4 regions of the Streptomyces sp. 4F14 genome follow, and region 1 is predicted to be linked to each of the others. Evidence: riboswitches for the same ligand, from Rfam matches in the RefSeq annotation. Region 1 holds a riboswitch; each other region holds the start of a gene.

Region 1 (4,175 bases):
GGCGGCGGTCTGCTCGCCGAGGGCGCGGAGTCTGGTCGCGGTGGAGAACCGGTCCTTGTCCTTGACGGCCATGCGCCGCGCCTCCCGTTCCCGTTCATACGTGCGTACGTCCCCGCACACGGTACGGGACCGGGTACGGGGACGTACGAGCGACGCCCTTCTAAGCAGCGTCCCTAAGGGTGTTTCAGCCCTTGAAGCGCGGGAAGGCGCTACGACCGGCGTACACCGCCGCGTCGTCGAGGATCTCCTCGATGCGCAGGAGCTGGTTGTACTTGGCGACGCGCTCGGAGCGGGCCGGGGCGCCGGTCTTGATCTGGCCGCAGTTGGTGGCGACGGCGAGGTCGGCGATCGTGACGTCCTCGGTCTCGCCGGAGCGGTGGGACATCATGCACTTGAAGCCGTTGCGCTGGGCCAGCTCGACGGCGTCCAGGGTCTCCGTGAGGGAGCCGATCTGGTTGACCTTGACGAGGAGCGCGTTGGCGGCGCCGTCCTCGATGCCGCGGGCGAGGCGCTCGGGGTTGGTGACGAAGAGGTCGTCGCCGACGATCTGGACCTTGTCGCCGAGGCGGTCGGTGAGGACCTTCCAGCCGGCCCAGTCGTCCTCGAAGAGCGGGTCCTCGATGGAGACGAGCGGGTAGGCGGCGACCAGCTCCTCGTAGTACTCCGTCATCTCGGCGGCGGAGCGCTCCTTGCCCTCGAAGAGGTACTTGCCGTCCTTGTAGAACTCGGAGGCGGCGACGTCGAGCGCGAGGGCGATCTGCTCACCGGGGACGTACCCGGCCTGCTTGACCGCTTCGAGGATGAGGTCGAGGGCCTCGCGGTTGGAGCCGAGGTTCGGCGCGAAGCCGCCCTCGTCGCCGAGGCCGGTGGACAGGCCCTTGGTCTTCAGCACCTTCTTGAGGGTGTGGTAGACCTCGGTGCCCCAGCGCAGGGCCTCGGAGAAGGACTCGGCGCCGATGGGCGCGATCATGAACTCCTGGATGTCCACGTTGGAGTCGGCGTGCGAGCCGCCGTTCAGGATGTTCATCATCGGCACCGGCAGGAGGTGCGCGTTCGGGCCGCCGAGGTAGCGGAAGAGCGGCAGGTCGGACGCCTCGGAGGCGGCGTGCGCGACGGCGAGGGAGACGCCGAGGATGGCGTTCGCGCCCAGCGAGCCCTTGTTGTCGGTGGCGTCCAGGTCGAACATGGCCTGGTCGATCAGGCGCTGCTCGGTCGCGTCGTAGCCGACGAGCTCCGGGCCGATCTGCTCGATGACGGCGAGGACGGCCTTCTCGACACCCTTGCCCTGGTAGCGGTTGGGGTCACCGTCGCGCAGCTCGATGGCCTCGAAGGCACCGGTGGAGGCGCCGGACGGGACGGCGGCACGACCCGTGCTGCCGTCGTCGAGGCCGACCTCGACCTCGACGGTGGGGTTGCCTCGCGAGTCGAGGATTTCCCGGGCTACGACGACGTCGATGGACGGCACGAGCATCTCCTTCAGTGTGACGCGGGTACGCAGACCTCGTGGGCGCTGCGAGGACGAGCCTAACCGGCTCCGGGGCTTCGGCCAGCCGACCGCTCGCCCCGTGGGACAGAACCGACCGTACTCATTGTTCATACTCGGAACAAAGAGGGGGTGACAGCTGGGAGGACGGGGGGCAAAGAAAAACCCGCTCCGGTGCGTACGGGGGAACACGCACCGGAGCGGGGGCCCGTGAGGGACGGGGGGTGACCCTCACGGCGTCTTCACTGTGAGGTCCACGGATGTGAGCGGCCTGTGGTTCAGGTGTCTACTTCAGGTGGAGCTGCTGACCGGGGTAGATGAGGTCGGCGTCCTGGACGATGTCCTTGTTGAGCTGGAACAGCTTCTGCCAGCCGCCGGCGACCTTGTGCTTGGCCGCGATGGAGCTGAGGGTGTCGCCCTTGACGACCTTGTACTCGCCGTCGCCCTTCTTGACCTTCTGGCCGGTCGGGGTGGTGACGGTCTTGGACGCCTTGGGGGTGGTGCTCTTGGGGGCGGCCGGGCGCTCGGTGGAGCGGGAGGAGGAGTTCGACTCCGTACGGCTGCTGCTCGAACCGCTCGACGAGGAGCCCGAGTTGGAGGAGGAGCCGCCGTTGTAGCTGGCGCCCGACAGGCCCACGCCACAGCTCGGCCAGGCGCCCTTGCCCTGACCCGCGAGGACCTTCTCGGCTATCTCGATCTGCTGGGACTTGGTGGCCAGGTTCGCGGTCGGGGCGTACGCGGTACCGCCGTACGCGGCCCAGGTGGAGGCGGAGAACTGGACGCCGCCGTAGTACCCGTTGCCGGTGTTGATGGCCCAGTTGCCGCCGGACTCGCACTGCGCGACGGCGTCCCACTCGGAGGCGGTGGCGGCGGAAGCGCTGCCCGCGGCCATCAGGGGGGCGGCGACGGCGACACCGGTGACACCGGCAAGCGCGACGACACGAGTGGCCTTGGACGGGCGGCGGTGCTTGCCCTTGCCGGAAAACAGCATGGATCGATCCCCTCACCGACGCCTGCGAGGTGAGCTGTCGGGTTAGGGCCGGTTGAGTTGCCCTGTCGCTCCCGCGACTTCACCCCTAGCCGGGTCCGGCGTCAACCACCGTTCCCAGCACTTACCTTGGGTCCCCCGCTCCTGCCTACGGCGCTTGACGCGACGACTGTTCCCGGACGGCCGCTGGCAGGATTCGGCGTTGCGGCAGCCGGGGCTCGGGTTGCCGAGCGGTCACGACCGTAGACATGCGCTCAGCGGATTTTCAAAGACGATCAGGGCTTCTGAGACTCATCCCACACTTTCGCCAAACCCGGACATTAGACGCCAACCGGGACGCCGAACTGCCGTGGTTCCGCCCGCTTTTACGCCTTTGCCGTACGTCGGCTCAGTCGCCGAGAGACAGGGTCTGACCGGGGACGATGGCGCTCGGGTCGGCCCCGATGAGGCCCTCGTTCGCGGCGTAGAGGGCACGCCATCCGCCGTCAAGCTCAAGGGAGTCGGCGATGGAGCTGAGCGTGTCCCCGACCCGGACGGTGTACGACTGGGGCTCGTCCGCGCTCAGCCCGCGGTGCTTGCCGGTGCCGGCGGTCGAGAGGGTCGACGCGCTCTTCGGGGCGGGGACGGAGAGCGGGGAGGCGCCCACGGCCGCGCCGACGCCCGTGTCGACGAGGCTCCAAGAGCCGGGACCCTGCACCGGGTTGTCCGACTTGTCACCGCTTGACGGTTCTGTGGGCTTGCCGTCCGGAACCTGTGGGGCGTCCGGTACGACGCGGCCGGAGCCGTTGGACCTGCCCGCCTCGGCGGAGGTGCCGGTCTCCTCGGAGGGGGCCGACGACGACGGGGTGGGGGTCGGCGTCGGGGTGGGCGTGGGGGTCGGGGTCGGCTTGGCGGCCGTGCCCGTGTCGCCGGAGGTGCCCGAACCGGGCGTCGGGCTCGGCTCCTTGGACGGATCCGACGTTCCGGACGAGCCGGACGTACCGGTCGAACCCGTACCCGTGCTGGGGCTCGGGCTCGGGGTCGTGTCCGTCGCCGCCGCGCCGTTGTCCTTCGTCAGGCCCGCCGTGAGCGCGCAGACGGGCCAGAAGCCGGGGCCCTGGTCGGCGAGGATCCGCTTGCCGACCTCGATCTGCTCGGCGCGGCCGGCGAGGTCGGGGCGTTCGGCGTAGGTGAGGCCGCCGTACTTCTTCCAGTCGTCGAGCTTGATGTGCAGTCCGCCGAACTGGCCCGAGCCGGTGTTCTCGTCCCAGGCGCTGTCCGTCTCGCAGTCGGCCACCTTGTCCCAGACCGTGGTCCCCTCGACCCCGGCCGGGTTGCCGGCGGCGCTCGCGCCGCTCGCACCGAGCAGCGGGATGGCGATCGCGGAGCCGGTCACTCCGGCGGCGACGAGCAGGGCCGGGGCCTGGCGGGGGCGACGGTGACGGCCGTTCCCGGAGAGCATGCGGGCACCTTTCTCACGGCAGTGGGGGCGGGAGTGGCTGGGCCGCTCCGGCTTGTGAACGTATCGGCATACGATCACCTGTCACAAGTTCATGCCGCGCAGATCACGTGAAGATCACGGAGTTGAGGGCGTGTCATGTTTGCGCCGGGTCACCGGGGCGGGGGTGCCGGGGTGAAGGCGACCGGCAAAGTCCGCAGGCCACGCATGATGAGGCCGCCGCGCCATCTCAACTCCTCGGGGCTCACCGCGAGTTGAAGGTCCGG
Region 2 (4,175 bases), on a different contig from region 1:
CCGTGGGCGCCCGCGCACGAAGTGGTGCGCCCGGCGCGAGGGTTCACGGCTCAGCCAGTAGAGCGCCGCCCCCGCACCCGGACGCGTCCACGCGCCCTCGTGCACCGGGATCTCCCCGGTCTTCAGCGCCTCCTTGTACTCGGCGGCCCCCCGCCCGAGGTCCAGCGTCGTGATGCCCTCGGCCGCCGCCGCCTCGGCCATCCGCAGATGCAGCACGAGCCCCGGCGAGAACTTCGCGAACTCCGTGTCGTACGAAGGGAACCAGCAGGCCAGGACGGTCGACGAGCGCAGCCCGAAGTGCGCGGCGACGGGCCGCTCCCCGGCGTACAGGACGGAGAGCGTGCCGGCGCACTCCGGCGTGCGCGTGTCGGCGAGGAGTGCGACCAGGCGCGTGATCCACTCCTGCGCGAACCGGTCGCGCCGGCCGGTACGGCGGTACTGCGCGGACTTCCACGCCATGAGGGCGCGCAGCGCGGCCGGGTCGCGTTCGTCGAACACGAACCTCAGCTCGCCGGCCTGGCGCCCGAGTCTGCGCTCCTTGGCGAGCGTCGTCCGCAGGAACTTCGGCGACTGGCCGCGCAGCACGGACTCGTAGGTGTCGTAGCCCTTCTCGACGTCGATGACGTAGGCCGCGTACTCGGCGGCGGCGTGCGGGACGAACAGGCCCTGGCCCGCCTCCAGGTTGTCGAACGCGAAGCTCGACAGTGCGCAGGCGCGCATCAACTCGCCTGTCTCCAGGCCGAGTCCGGGCGCCAGGACCGCCCCCTGGGCGTCCGACACGCCGTGCGCGAGGGCCTGGCCCATGCCGAGCGGGCCGCGCTCGTGGGGGAGGAACCCGACGGGTTCGCGCCCCTCGTACACCACCGCGACCCGCGTACGCGCCCGTACGCGCCCCACGGCCTCGACGAACTCCGGTTCCATGAACGGATTGCGCAAGGCTGGCGAGGCGGCCCGCAGGGCCCGCCACCGCTCACGCTCCCCCTCGCCCAACTCCTGCGCGCGCAGCACACGAATGCGCCCACTGTTCAACCTGACCCCCCGATCAAGTCCCCCCTGGACACATGGACCGTACCCCTCCAGACGGCACCGCGGTAGATAGCGGCCCATGCTGTTGCCAACCGGTGCAGTCTTCGCAGAAGCGTTGGCATCTCGATGGGGATTCGATGACGAAGGGGACCTTTTCGTCACCCCGCGCGGGTGCTCGTCGCGAAACCGGCCCTCCCGCGCGCGGGTGTGGCGAGAGAGGTCATCGGGCCTCCCGCGCGCGGTGCGGTCCGTATTCTCTGATCATGGCCGCACCCACCACCCCCGCTTCCGGCACGCGCGCGTACGCCCTCGTCGCCACCGACCTGGACGGCACGCTCCTGCGCGCCGACGACACCTTCTCCGACCGCTCGCTGAACGCCCTCCAGCGGGTCGTGGAGGCCGGCGCGCGGCACCTGGTGGTGACCGGCCGCCCGGCCCCCCGGGTGCGCCCCCTGCTGGAGATCCTGCGCGGCAGAGGGCTCGCCGTGTGCGGCCAGGGAGCGCAGGTGTACGACGCCAGCGAGGACCGCCTCCTGTGGTCGGTCACGCTGGACCGGGAACTCGCGGAGACCGCCCTCGGCAAGATCGAGGCGGAGGTCGGCCAGGTGTACGCCGCCGTCGACCAGGACGGTGTGGACGGGCTGACGCTGATCGAGCCGGGCTACCTGATGCCGCACCCGACGCTCCCCGCGCTGCGCGTGGGACGCCGCGAGGACCTGTGGTGCGAGCCGATCAGCAAGGTGCTGCTGCGTCACCCCGCGCTGACGGACGACGAGTTGGCGGCCACCGCGCGCGCGGCGGTCGGTTCGCTCGCCACGGTCACCATGTCGGGGCCCGGCACGGTCGAACTCCAGCCGAGCGGCGTCACCAAGGCCACGGGGCTCGCCCTGGCCGCCGAACGCCTCGGGATCGCCCCCGAGGACACGGTCGCCTTCGGGGACATGCCGAACGACATCCCGATGTTCGAGTGGTCCGCCTACGGGGTCGCGATGGCCAACGCGCACCCCGAACTCAAGGCGGTGGCCGACGAGGTGACGTCCTCGAACGAGGAGGACGGAGTGGCGACCGTTCTTGAACGGATGTTTCCGTAACGCGCTCCCTGTAGGAGCCCCGGTCCGAAACCGGGGCTCCTACAGGGGTGTTCGCTCAGTACGCGCCGAAGACGTTGTCGATCGACCCGTACACCGCCGCCGCGTAGTTGCACGCGGCGGTGATGTTCGCGACCGGGTCGTACGGGTCGTACGCCGTCCCGGCGACGTGGTACGCCTGGAAGGTCGGGTCGATGACCTGGAGCAGGCCCTTGGAGGGCGTGCCGGCGGCGGCGTTGGAGTCCCAGTCGTTGATGGCCCAGGGGTTGCCGGAGGACTCGCGGATGATGTTGCGGTAGATGCCGTCGTAGCTGCCCGGGATGCCCTTCTGGGCCATGATCGCGAGGGATTCGCGGATCCAGCCGTCCAGGGTGTTCGGGTAGCCGGCGACCGTGGACGACGAGGTGCCGGTGGCCGCGGAGGCACTGGTGGCGCCGACGATCGGGAGGGCGAGCAGGGCCGTGCCGGTGGCGGCGACGGCGAGGGCCCGGGCGAGACGCTTCTTGCGGACTGCAGGCATGGCGGTTTTCCTCTCCGGCGCCTGCGAGGTGAGCTGTCGGGTTCGGGCGGGGAGGTGCCCGGCCGGGCCACCGGGGACGGTGACACGGCTTCACCCCGAGCCGCGGCGGACGTGTCCGGCGCGGCGTACTACCTGGGTCCCCCGCTCCTGCCGTACGCGAGTGGTTCGTCGATGAGGTGGTGAAGGGCGGCGGCAGGATTAGGCGTCCGCCCGACCCGGCGGAACGTATGCGAGAGCACATGTCCGGAACAAGTGCCTGATTCACATCTCGCCCCTATTGACCTCCGGGTGAGGTGTATGGGGCGCTTGATCCTTTGCGACCGCCAAGGGTCAACTCGCCAACAGGGGCAAGGGGGAAGAGTGGTGGGGGAGGGGCGGGCGGAGGAAGTGCCCGTGACTCAACTCACGAAATAGCAATAACGGCAAAATGTGCACAAGGTATGAATGTCCGGAGATGATGTGCCTTATCGATCCATCGTCTGCATAACGGGCGTGATCCGATAGCGCCCGTGCTGTAACCGTGGGGGCTATCGGTGATCGAAACGTGACCGGATACGCTGACTTGAGTGATGGCAGCGACCTATCGACAAACCGTGTAATCGCCAACAGTCGCCCGTGGGCAACAGCAGACAGGAGATCCCTCGTGACCGTCGTCGGGCCGTTCGGGCTGAGCGTGCGGGACCAGGCGCTGGAAGCCGATGTCCAGGCAGGATTGGCGGCTGTCGAGGAAGGACTGCTCGAAGCCACCAAGAGCGAGGTCCCCTTCATCACGGAGGCGGCGCAGCACCTCGTGCGCGCGGGAGGCAAACGTTTCCGGCCACTCCTGGTGATGCTCGCCGCGCAGTTCGGCGACCCGTACGCGCCCGGTGTCGTGCCGTCCGCCGTGGGCGTCGAACTCACCCACCTCGCCACCCTCTACCACGACGACGTCATGGACGAGGCCGAGGTCCGGCGCGGGGTGGCCAGCGCCAACACCCGCTGGGGCAACTCCGTCGCCGTCCTCACGGGCGACTTCCTCTTCGCGCGCGCGTCCCAGATCCTCGCCGACCTCGGCCCCGAGGTCGTCCGCATCCAGGCCGAGGCGTTCGAACGGCTCGTCACCGGCCAGATCCTGGAGACCGCCGGGCCCACCGACGGCCGCGACCCCGTCGACCACTACCTCGACGTCCTCGCGGGCAAGACCGGCTCCCTCGTCGCCGTCTCCTGCCGCTTCGGAGCGATGACCTCCGGCGCCGACGAGACGGTCGTGGACGTCCTCACGCAGTACGGCGAACGCCTCGGCGTCGCCTTCCAGCTCGCCGACGACGTCCTCGACATCGCCTCCGACTCCCACGAGTCCGGCAAGACCCCCGGCACGGACCTGCGCGAGGGCATCCCCACGCTCCCCGTCCTGCGCCTGCGCGAGCGCGCCGCCCGCCTCGGTCTGGCCGAGGACGTCGCCCTGTGCGAACTCCTCGACTCCGACCTCACGGACGACGCCCGCCACACCGAGGCCCTCACCGCGCTGCGCGCCCACCCGGCCCTCGAACAGGCCCGCCGCG
Region 3 (4,175 bases), on a different contig from region 1:
CCTGGCCTTCGACCTCGGACTGCGGGCCCTGCTCACCGGATTCCGCGAGCTGCCGCGTCACTGACCCCTCCCCTACGTACGTCCTGTACATTTTTTACAGGCGCCGAAGGAGGGTCACCCATGAATGCCCATGCCCGTCACGTCCTGCCCGAGTTCCACGAACGCACGAGCAACGGCACGCGGACCCTGGACCCCTACTCGAAGCTCCTGGAGGAGCGGATCGTCTTCCTGGGGACGCCGGTCGACGACATCTCGGCGAACGACGTGATGGCCCAGTTCATGCACCTGGAGTACAAGGACCCGGACCAGGCGATCTCGCTGTACATCAACTCCCCGGGCGGCTCGTTCACGGCGATGTCGGCGATCTACGACACGATGCGGTACGTCAGCTGCGACGTGGAGACGATCTGCCTGGGCCAGGCGGGCTCGTCGGCGGCGGTCCTGCTCGCGGCCGGCACCCCGGGCCGGCGGCTGATGCTGCCCGGCGCGCGGGTGGTGATCGGCCAGCCCGAGGCCGGCGAGTTCCAGGGCCAGGCCAGCGATCTCGCCATCCAGGCCGAGGAGTTGAGCCGGGTCCGCGCCCTGCTGGAGGAACTGCTCGTCCGCCACACCGGCCGCACCCCCGAGCAGGTCACCGAGGACATCGAACGGGACCTGATCCTCGACGCGGACGCGGCGGTCGCGTACGGCGTCGTCGACCGGATCGTGTCCAACCGCGGGGCGAGCGGCGGAAGGTGAGGTCTGGATGCTGCCGGAACTCCCCCCGCTCCCGGCGCTGACGCGCGCGGAGGCCGATCTGATCGACCACTACCTGGCGGTCGTCGACCTCGTCGGCCGCATCAACCCGAGCCGGGACGGCGACACCTACCGGGGCCTGAGGGCCGCGCAGGCGCTGGTGGCGAAGGCTGCGGCGCTGCGCGACGCCCTGACGCTGATGCACCAGCGCGGCGAGCACGAGGTCCACGCCGAGACGCTGGCCCGCGCGCTGCGGGTCCTGGACGGCGACCGCCGTACGGCGAGGGTGACGCTGCCGCCGCCCCGGAACTGAGCCTTCCGCAGGACGCGTGCGGCGCGGGGGACTCGGGCCGCGTGCGCCCCACGCGCCCTCCCGTGTCCCGCCGCCGCACAGGAGCACATCGGCGCACGGCCCCCTCGTCCCCCGTGCGCGTGCCTCCGCCCGTGCTCCCGCGCGGCGACGTACGGGGGCGTCACGGAGTGCGTGATTCCGCATCGGCACGGCGGGTCCGGCGAAGCGGCGGCCGGTGGCGTAGAACCGTCCCCCGTTCGGCGTAACGAGGTTTCCCCCGGGCGGCCCTCAGGACTTGCGCAACCTGCGGATACGGGGTGCGGACCGGGGCATTCCGGCCCTGATCGACGGCTGCGCAGGTGACGGACACGTGACCGTTCTCTGAACTGTTCACCCGAATGGCCCAGTCGTGAGTAAGGCCACAAATCCTCGAATTCGTTGGGTATTTCGGTCACGAGTGAGTCAAGATCCCTGACTGACGACAAGCCCCCGCCACAGAGGCGGGGCGGTCCGGGTGGACGCCGAGTCCTGCCGCTGCCCGGATGACCGAGTCGACAGGAGTGCATCGGCAGGAGTGGAGGACCCGAGCAGTACGGGTCGCCGGAACGGTCACACCATGGCCGTACCGCGCAGCCCTTGGGGTGAAGCCGTGGTGACACGGCCGGGCCAACTTCGCCAGCCCGAATCCGACAGGTCATCCTTCTCAGGCGGTTGACGAAGGGTTGCGCATGACTGCGCTCAATCGTGTCCCGTCGATGATGGTCCGAGCCGGTACGGTCTCGGCCTTCGCACTGGCCGCCGTGGGCGGCTCCGTGGTCGTACCGGGCGTCGCCTCCGGCGCCGAGGCGGCCACCGCGTCGACGAAGGCGCTCCAGGTGGCGGCGTCCAAGAAGGGCGCACCGTACAAGTACGGCGCCGCCGGGCCCAAGCGGTTCGACTGCTCGGGGCTCACGCAGTACGCGTTCAAGAAGGCCGGCAAGTCCCTGCCGCGCACGGCGGCCCAGCAGTACAACAGGACCAAGCACATCTCCACGTCGAAGCGGCAGAAGGGGGACCTGGTCTTCTTCCACTCGGGCTCGAACGTCTACCACGTCGGGATATACGCGGGCGCCAATAAGGTGTGGCACTCGCCGAAGACGGGTGACGTGGTGCGGCTCCAGAAGATCTGGACCAAGAGCGTCTGGTACGGCCGGGTCAAGTAGCCCGGTCCGCGACCGCCGTCCAGGGCAGCTCGCACAGCACCGTCTTGCCGCCCTCCTGCGTGGGCCGCACCTTCAGGCGCCCCCCGCACTCCGCCGTCAGCGAGCGGATGATCACCATCCCCCGGCCGTTGTCCTGCTGGACAGCGGCCGGGAGGCGTTTGGGGAAGCGCGGGTGGCTGTCGGTGACGCCGACGCTGAGCTGTTCGTCCCGGTCGAGGACGAGGTCGACGGTGAAGGTCGGCGACTGACCCAGGGTGTGCTGGACGGCGTTGGTGGCGAGTTCGGAGACGATCAGGCGGATGGTCTCGGCGAGGTCCGCGCCGGGCGGCAGGCCCCACTCCGCGAGCGTGCCCGCGGTGAAGGTACGGGCCGCGGCGACCGACAGCGGGTCGCTCGGCAGGGTGACGGATGCTTCCAGGTGGTCTGCCATGGCGACGTCGTCCCTTTCCCACGGGACCGGCGTCCGACACGCGGCGGATGGTTCGAGTACGGTCCCGGAACTGGTGCTTCACCGTCAGACTGCCATTTCCACGGCCGTCCTGTGCGGCGATCCACCAGGATGTGCATATATCTGTCGCCCGAAGCGGTGAACTCTGCCACGACAGATCGGATTTGGGCGGCCCGCAAGGAGTAATGGGGAGCAGTGAGGAGAAGGGCATGCAACACGGCCCCGCCGTACGCCGCCGCAAACTGGGCGCGGAACTGCGTGCGTTACGCAATCGGGCCCGGCTCACGAGCGGCGAGGCGGCCCGGCTGGTGGGCTGGCACCAGTCGAAGGTGAGCCGGATCGAGACCGGCACCAGCAGTGCGAAACCGGCCGATGTGGCGCTCCTCCTGGACGCCTACGGGGTGAGCGACCACCGGCTGCGGGAACTGATGCTGGTGCTCGCCGGGGACGGCGAGAGCGTCGGCCGGGACCACTGGTGGCACGCCTACCGGGGTGTACTGCCGCCCACCTACCGGGACTTCATCAGCCTGGAGTCGCAGGCGAGCGCGATGCGCACGCTGGAGACGACGGTGGTCCCGGGGCTGCTCCAGACCCCCGAGTACGCCCGCGCGGTGACCCGCTCGGCCCTGGAGGGCGCGGACGAGGGCCAGTTGGACGCGCTGGTGGAGGTGCGCCTGGCCCGGCAGGACGTGCTGCGCGGGGATCCGCCGCTGCTGCTGAGCGCGGTGCTCGACGAGGCGGTGCTGCGCCGTCAGGTGGGCGGGCCCGAGGTGATGGCGGCACAACTGGAACGGCTCCTCGACGACGCGCGGCTCCCCCAAGTGACGCTCCAGGTACTCCCGTTCACCGCCGGAGCGCATATCGGCGTCACGGGGCCTTTCGTTGTCTTCTCGTTTTCGAGCGTTTCCGATCTGGATGTGGTCGTTCTTGACCACTTGACGAGTAGTCATCACCTTGAGGGGAAGGAAGACCTCCGGGCCTACTCGGAGGCTTTCACCAACCTTCAGATCCACGCCCTTTCACCCGAGGACTCGTTGGATTTCATCGCCGGGATAGGTGACGGCGCGTAAGGAGGCACCCCCATGTCAGCACTGCCTCGGAACGTACCTTCCGCAAGCGCACTGCATCTCGCACTGCCCGAGGCTCGATGGCTGCGCAGCAGCTACAGCACCGGAGCCAACAACTGTGTGGAGACCGCCCCGTTCACGGGTCTCCTCGCGGTCCGCGACTCCAAGTCCCCCACCGGACCCGCACTGCTCTTCACCCCGGGGAGCTGGGCAGGGTTCACCTCGGCACTCTGATCAAGCGCGGCGCTCAGGAAACACAGCACGGCCGTGTCCGCCGACTCATGGTCGTGTCGCGTCGATCACCCGCACAGCGCGGTCCAGCTCGACCCCGGAGAGGTCCGCGCGGGCGGTCAGCCGCAGCCGTGAGACACCGTCGGGCACGGAAGGGGGCCTGAAGCACCCCACCGCGAGCCCCGCCGTCCGGCAGTCCG
Region 4 (4,175 bases), on a different contig from region 1:
CCCAGTGGGCGGGGTACTCGTGCCGCTCCTGCGCGCTCTGCATGGGGCCCAGCGTACGGCTCGCGTCCGACAACGGCGCGAGGCAGTCTGGGGGACGGAAGACGGCACCGACCGGACCGAGGCCGCGGTCCGGACAGCCGTCCCGGGGAGGCCGTCGCGCCTCCTCCGGGAACGCTTCACGTGTGGAAAAATGGTCTAGACAACCCTGAACACCGAAGGGCAGCATCATCATGGCTGAGCGCCGCGTCACCATCGGCTGGGCGGAGGGCCTTCACGCCCGCCCCGCCTCCCTCTTCGTCCGAGCCGCCACGGCCACCGGCGTCCCGGTCACGATCGCCAAGGCGGACGGCAACCCCGTCAACGCGGCCTCCATGCTGGCCGTACTCGGCCTCGGCGCCCAGGGCGGCGAGGAAGTCGTCCTGGCCTCCGCGGCCGAGGGCGCGGACGCCGCTCTCGACCGGCTGGCCAAGCTGGTCGCCGAGGGCCTGGACGAGCTCCCCGAGACCGTCTGACGCCACCCACGCGCGTGTACGGAGCCGCGCCGTCCCTTTCCGGGCGGTGCGGCTCCGTCATTTCCGGGGCGTCCCGGAATGAATTGCCCCGCAAAGACCCACGGGCGCACGAGCGCACACGAAAGGCGCGCGCCGAGAAATTCACGGCGCGCTCACAAAAGGGCAGCGAAAATACACTTCCGCCGAATATCTCTTCTTTGTATACGGCGCCCGTGTTAATGCCGCAGGCCGGACATGTTTACGACGTGTTGCGAAGTCCTCACACGGTCCGCGCCCGCGAAGCGCAGCCGGTGGGCGCCGAGGGAGCGCTCGGTGTGCAGGGCGGTGACCGCCCGCGCGCGCTCGGCGTCCCCGCGCGCGACGGCGTCGACGATCGCGCCGTGCTCGGCCCAGGAGTCGACGGGGCCGGCCGACGGCTCGACCGCGTACATCCAGGCGATCTTGTGGCGCAGCTGGGTCAGCGTCGAGGTCAAGGCGTGGCTTCCGGACGCCTGGGCGAGCGTCTCGTGGAACCAGCCGCCCAGGGAGCGCAGATCCTCGCTGTTGCCCCGCCTGGCGCGCTCCTGGCCCAGCCTGACGAGGCCGCGCAGCACCTTCAGGTGGGCCTCGGTGCGCCGCTGGGCGGCCCGGGCTGCGCCGAGCGGCTCCAGCAGCAGGCGCATCTCCAGCAGGTCGGCGGCCTCCTGCTCGGTCGGCTCGGCCACGCACGCGCCCGCGTGACGCCGCGTCACCACGAAGCCCTCGGCCTCCAGCGTGCGCAGCGCCTCGCGGACGGGGACGCGGCTGACGCCGTACCGGCGCGCGAGGAGTTCCTCGGTGAGGCGGCTGCCGCGCTCGTAGACACCCGCGACGATGTCGTCCCGGACGGCCGTGCACACCGAGTGCGCCGGAATACGCATGACGGACCTCCGCCTTAATCCCCGTGAAACGTCGACGGTTGACGTGTGTTCCGTGACTCTATTGCAATGAGCGGGAATTTCCGATGGCGAGCCGGAATCCATGGATATTTTTTGGACAGGGCGGCGTCCGAAACGTCGAAAGCCCCGGCCGAGGGGGCCGGGGCTGGACGATCTCGCGCGGGTCAGACGTCGACGCCGTGCGCGCGCAGGTAGGCGACCGGGTCGATGTCGGAGCCGTATTCCGGTGTCGTACGGGCCTCGAAGTGCAGGTGCGGGCCGGTGACGTTGCCCGTCGCGCCCGAGTAGCCGATGCGCTCCCCCGGGGTGACCGTCTGGCCCACCGCGACGGAGATCGACGACAGGTGGCCGTACTGGGTGTACGTCCCGTCGTTCATCCGGACGACGATCTGGTTGCCGTAGGCGCCGCCCCAGCCGGCCTCCACGACCGTGCCGAGGCCGACGGCGTGCACCGGGGTGCCGGTGGCGGCGTGGAAGTCGATGCCCGTGTGGCTGCCGGAGGACCACAGGGAGCCGCCGCTGCGGTAGCCGGTGGAGACGTACGAGCCGGTGATCGGGGCGACGAAGGCGTTCAGGCGGGCGCGCTCGGCCTCCCGGGCGGCGCGGGCCTCCGCCGCGCGCGCGGCCTTCGCCTCCTCGGCGGCCTGGACGCGCAGCGCCTCGGTGCGCGCGCGTACGGCGGCGTGCTCGACGGCCTGCCGCTGGTCGGCGGCCCGGGCCTCGAGGTGCTCGGCGACCAGGTCGAGGCGCAGGGTGACGGTGTCGTCGGCGGCCATGACCGTGTTCGCGGCGGTCGGTTCGGGGGGTGATCCGGCGGCCAGCGCCGAGGTCGTCAGCGCCGCTATGCCCGCCGCGCGGGCGGTCGTACGCTGCATCCGGGTCGCCTTGCGGCGCTTGCCGGTGGCGCAGGTGAACGCCATGGGGTCGAGTTCGTCCTTTCCTTCCCTCTCGCCTACCGGGTTAGCTGACGGGTTCGGAGCAGGAAGGTCTCCTACGGGCGCGGGCGCCCGATTCACCCCAGGGACTGTGGGTCCCCGGCTCCCCTGGCTCGCGCCGTACGGGGACTCGGCGATGGCTGTCCGGTGCCGCGGTGTGCGGCGTACTGCCCGACGAACAGCCCGGACGACGCTAGAGGGCGTGCCCCCGATTCCCAAACGCACAGCGGTTTTTGTAGCGCACACCACAGGGCAGAGGCATACCCTCCGGGCGAAAACGGTCACCCTCGGAGGGATGCGTTTCGGGTGGGGTGTGGCCCTGCGAACAGCGAACTCACGGGGGCTTGCGGTTGCTCGGTGGCACGCGCGCGTAGGGCTCGTCCCCGTCGCCCTACGCGCGCGTGCACCGGTGTCCCTACTCCGCCGTCACCACCCGCACCGGCCCGATCCCGAGCGCCTCGACCGGCTCCCGGATCTCCTTCGCGTCGCCGACGAGGACGGTGACGAGACGGTCGACGGGGAAGGCGTTGACGACCGCGGCGGTGGCCTCGACGGTGCCGGTGGCCGCGAGCCGCCGGTACAGGGTCGCCTGGAAGTCGTCGGGGAGGTGCTGCTCGACCTGGTCGGCGTGGGTCCCTGCGACGGCCGCGGCGGTCTCGTACTTGAGTGGCGCCACGCCGACGAGGTTCTGCACGGCGAAGTCGCGCTCGGCGTCCGTGAGTCCCTCGGCGGCGAGGGTGCGCAGGACGGTCCACAGGTCCGCGAGGGCGGGCCCGGTGTTGGGCGTGTCGACGGAGCCGCTGATGGCGAGCATCGAGGCGCCCGAGCCGTCCGGGGCGGAGCGCAGGACCTGCCCGAAGGCGCGCACGCCGTAGGTGTAGCCCTTCTCCTCGCGCAGGACGGCGTCCAGACGGGACGTCAGGGTGCCGCCGAGACAGTACGTGCCGAGGACCTGGGCGGCCCACACGCGGTCGTGCCGGTCGGCGCCCACGCGCCCGATCAGCAGCTGCGTCTGGACGGCGCCGGGCCGGTCGACGATGACGACGCGCCCGGCGTCGTCGGCGGTGACCGGCGGAACCGGCCGGGGCTGGCCGGCGGACCCCGTCCAGGCGCCCAGGGTCTCGCCGAGCAGCGCGTCGAGGTCGATGCCGTTCAGGTCGCCGACGACGACCGCGGTGGCCGTGGCGGGGCGCACGTGCCGGTCGTAGAAGGCGCGGACGGCGGCGGCGTCGATCTTCTCGACGGTGTCCTCGGTGCCCTGGCGCGGGCGCGACATGCGCGAGGTCGCCGGGAACAGCTCCTTGTACAGCTCCTTGGCGGCCCGCCGGGAGGGGTTGGCCAGCTCGTGCGGGATCTCGTCGAGCCGGTTGCGCACCAGCCGTTCGACCTCGCCCTCGGCGAACGCGGGCGCGCGCAGGGCGTCGGCGAGCAGCCCGAGCCCCTTGGCGAGCCGGGAGGCGGGGACCTCCAGGCTGAGCCGGACGCCGGAGTGGTCGGCGTGCGCGTCGAGCGTGGCGCCCGCGCGCTCCAGCTCGGCGGCGAACTCCTCGGCGGTGTGCCGGTCGGTGCCCTCGGAGAAGGCGCGCGCCATGATCGTGGAGACGCCGTCCAGGCCGGTCGGCTCGGCCTCCAGGGGCGCGTCGAGGAGGATCTCGACGGCGACGACCTGCTGGCCGGGGCGGTGGCAGCGCAGGACGGTCAGGCCGTTGCCGAGGGCGGCGCGCTCGGGCGCCGGGAACGCCCAGGGCTTGGCCTCGCCCGCCTGGGGCTGCGGGTGGAAGTCCATGGTGGCGAGCTCGGTCACTTGGCCG

Evidence for each region. A riboswitch is a leader RNA that binds a small molecule or an ion and turns the genes downstream of it on or off. The one in region 1 is predicted to bind cyclic di-AMP.
Region 2: linked by a shared signal. The riboswitch ahead of ACLZOT_RS36345 (transglycosylase SLT domain-containing protein) and the one ahead of ACLZOT_RS31285 (transglycosylase family protein) in region 1 are both predicted to bind cyclic di-AMP.
Region 3: linked by a shared signal. The riboswitch ahead of ACLZOT_RS33535 (C40 family peptidase) and the one ahead of ACLZOT_RS31285 (transglycosylase family protein) in region 1 are both predicted to bind cyclic di-AMP.
Region 4: linked by a shared signal. The riboswitch ahead of ACLZOT_RS05300 (M23 family metallopeptidase) and the one ahead of ACLZOT_RS31285 (transglycosylase family protein) in region 1 are both predicted to bind cyclic di-AMP.

What each region holds. Positions count from the first base shown of each region.
Region 1 covers NZ_JBLRVY010000021.1:33,237-37,411, reverse strand. Annotated here, with positions in the region: gene ACLZOT_RS31295 (FtsB family cell division protein) at 1-72, opposite strand, end outside; gene eno (phosphopyruvate hydratase) at 185-1,471, opposite strand; gene ACLZOT_RS31285 (transglycosylase family protein) at 1,770-2,474, opposite strand; cyclic di-AMP (ydaO/yuaA leader) riboswitch at 2,479-2,637, opposite strand; gene ACLZOT_RS31280 (LysM peptidoglycan-binding domain-containing protein) at 2,860-3,912, opposite strand; gene ACLZOT_RS31275 (cytochrome P450 family protein) at 4,062-4,175, opposite strand, start outside.
Region 2 covers NZ_JBLRVY010000027.1:24,546-28,720, reverse strand. Annotated here, with positions in the region: gene ACLZOT_RS36355 (GNAT family N-acetyltransferase) at 1-1,029, opposite strand, end outside; gene ACLZOT_RS36350 (HAD family hydrolase) at 1,290-2,117, shown strand; gene ACLZOT_RS36345 (transglycosylase SLT domain-containing protein) at 2,173-2,634, opposite strand; cyclic di-AMP (ydaO/yuaA leader) riboswitch at 2,640-2,815, opposite strand; gene ACLZOT_RS36340 (polyprenyl synthetase family protein) at 3,278-4,175, shown strand, end outside.
Region 3 covers NZ_JBLRVY010000023.1:126,855-131,029, reverse strand. Annotated here, with positions in the region: gene ACLZOT_RS33550 (TetR/AcrR family transcriptional regulator) at 1-64, shown strand, start outside; gene ACLZOT_RS33545 (ATP-dependent Clp protease proteolytic subunit) at 121-738, shown strand; gene ACLZOT_RS33540 (hypothetical protein) at 746-1,048, shown strand; cyclic di-AMP (ydaO/yuaA leader) riboswitch at 1,537-1,752, shown strand; gene ACLZOT_RS33535 (C40 family peptidase) at 1,756-2,229, shown strand; gene ACLZOT_RS33530 (ATP-binding protein) at 2,222-2,659, opposite strand; gene ACLZOT_RS33525 (helix-turn-helix domain-containing protein) at 2,887-3,747, shown strand; gene ACLZOT_RS33520 (DUF397 domain-containing protein) at 3,760-3,978, shown strand; gene ACLZOT_RS33515 (8-amino-7-oxononanoate synthase) at 4,024-4,175, opposite strand, start outside.
Region 4 covers NZ_JBLRVY010000003.1:130,303-134,477, reverse strand. Annotated here, with positions in the region: gene ACLZOT_RS05315 (GNAT family N-acetyltransferase) at 1-43, opposite strand, end outside; gene ACLZOT_RS05310 (HPr family phosphocarrier protein) at 231-512, shown strand; gene ACLZOT_RS05305 (GntR family transcriptional regulator) at 728-1,411, opposite strand; gene ACLZOT_RS05300 (M23 family metallopeptidase) at 1,594-2,349, opposite strand; cyclic di-AMP (ydaO/yuaA leader) riboswitch at 2,364-2,510, opposite strand; gene ACLZOT_RS05295 (M16 family metallopeptidase) at 2,780-4,168, opposite strand; gene ACLZOT_RS05290 (M16 family metallopeptidase) at 4,165-4,175, opposite strand, start outside.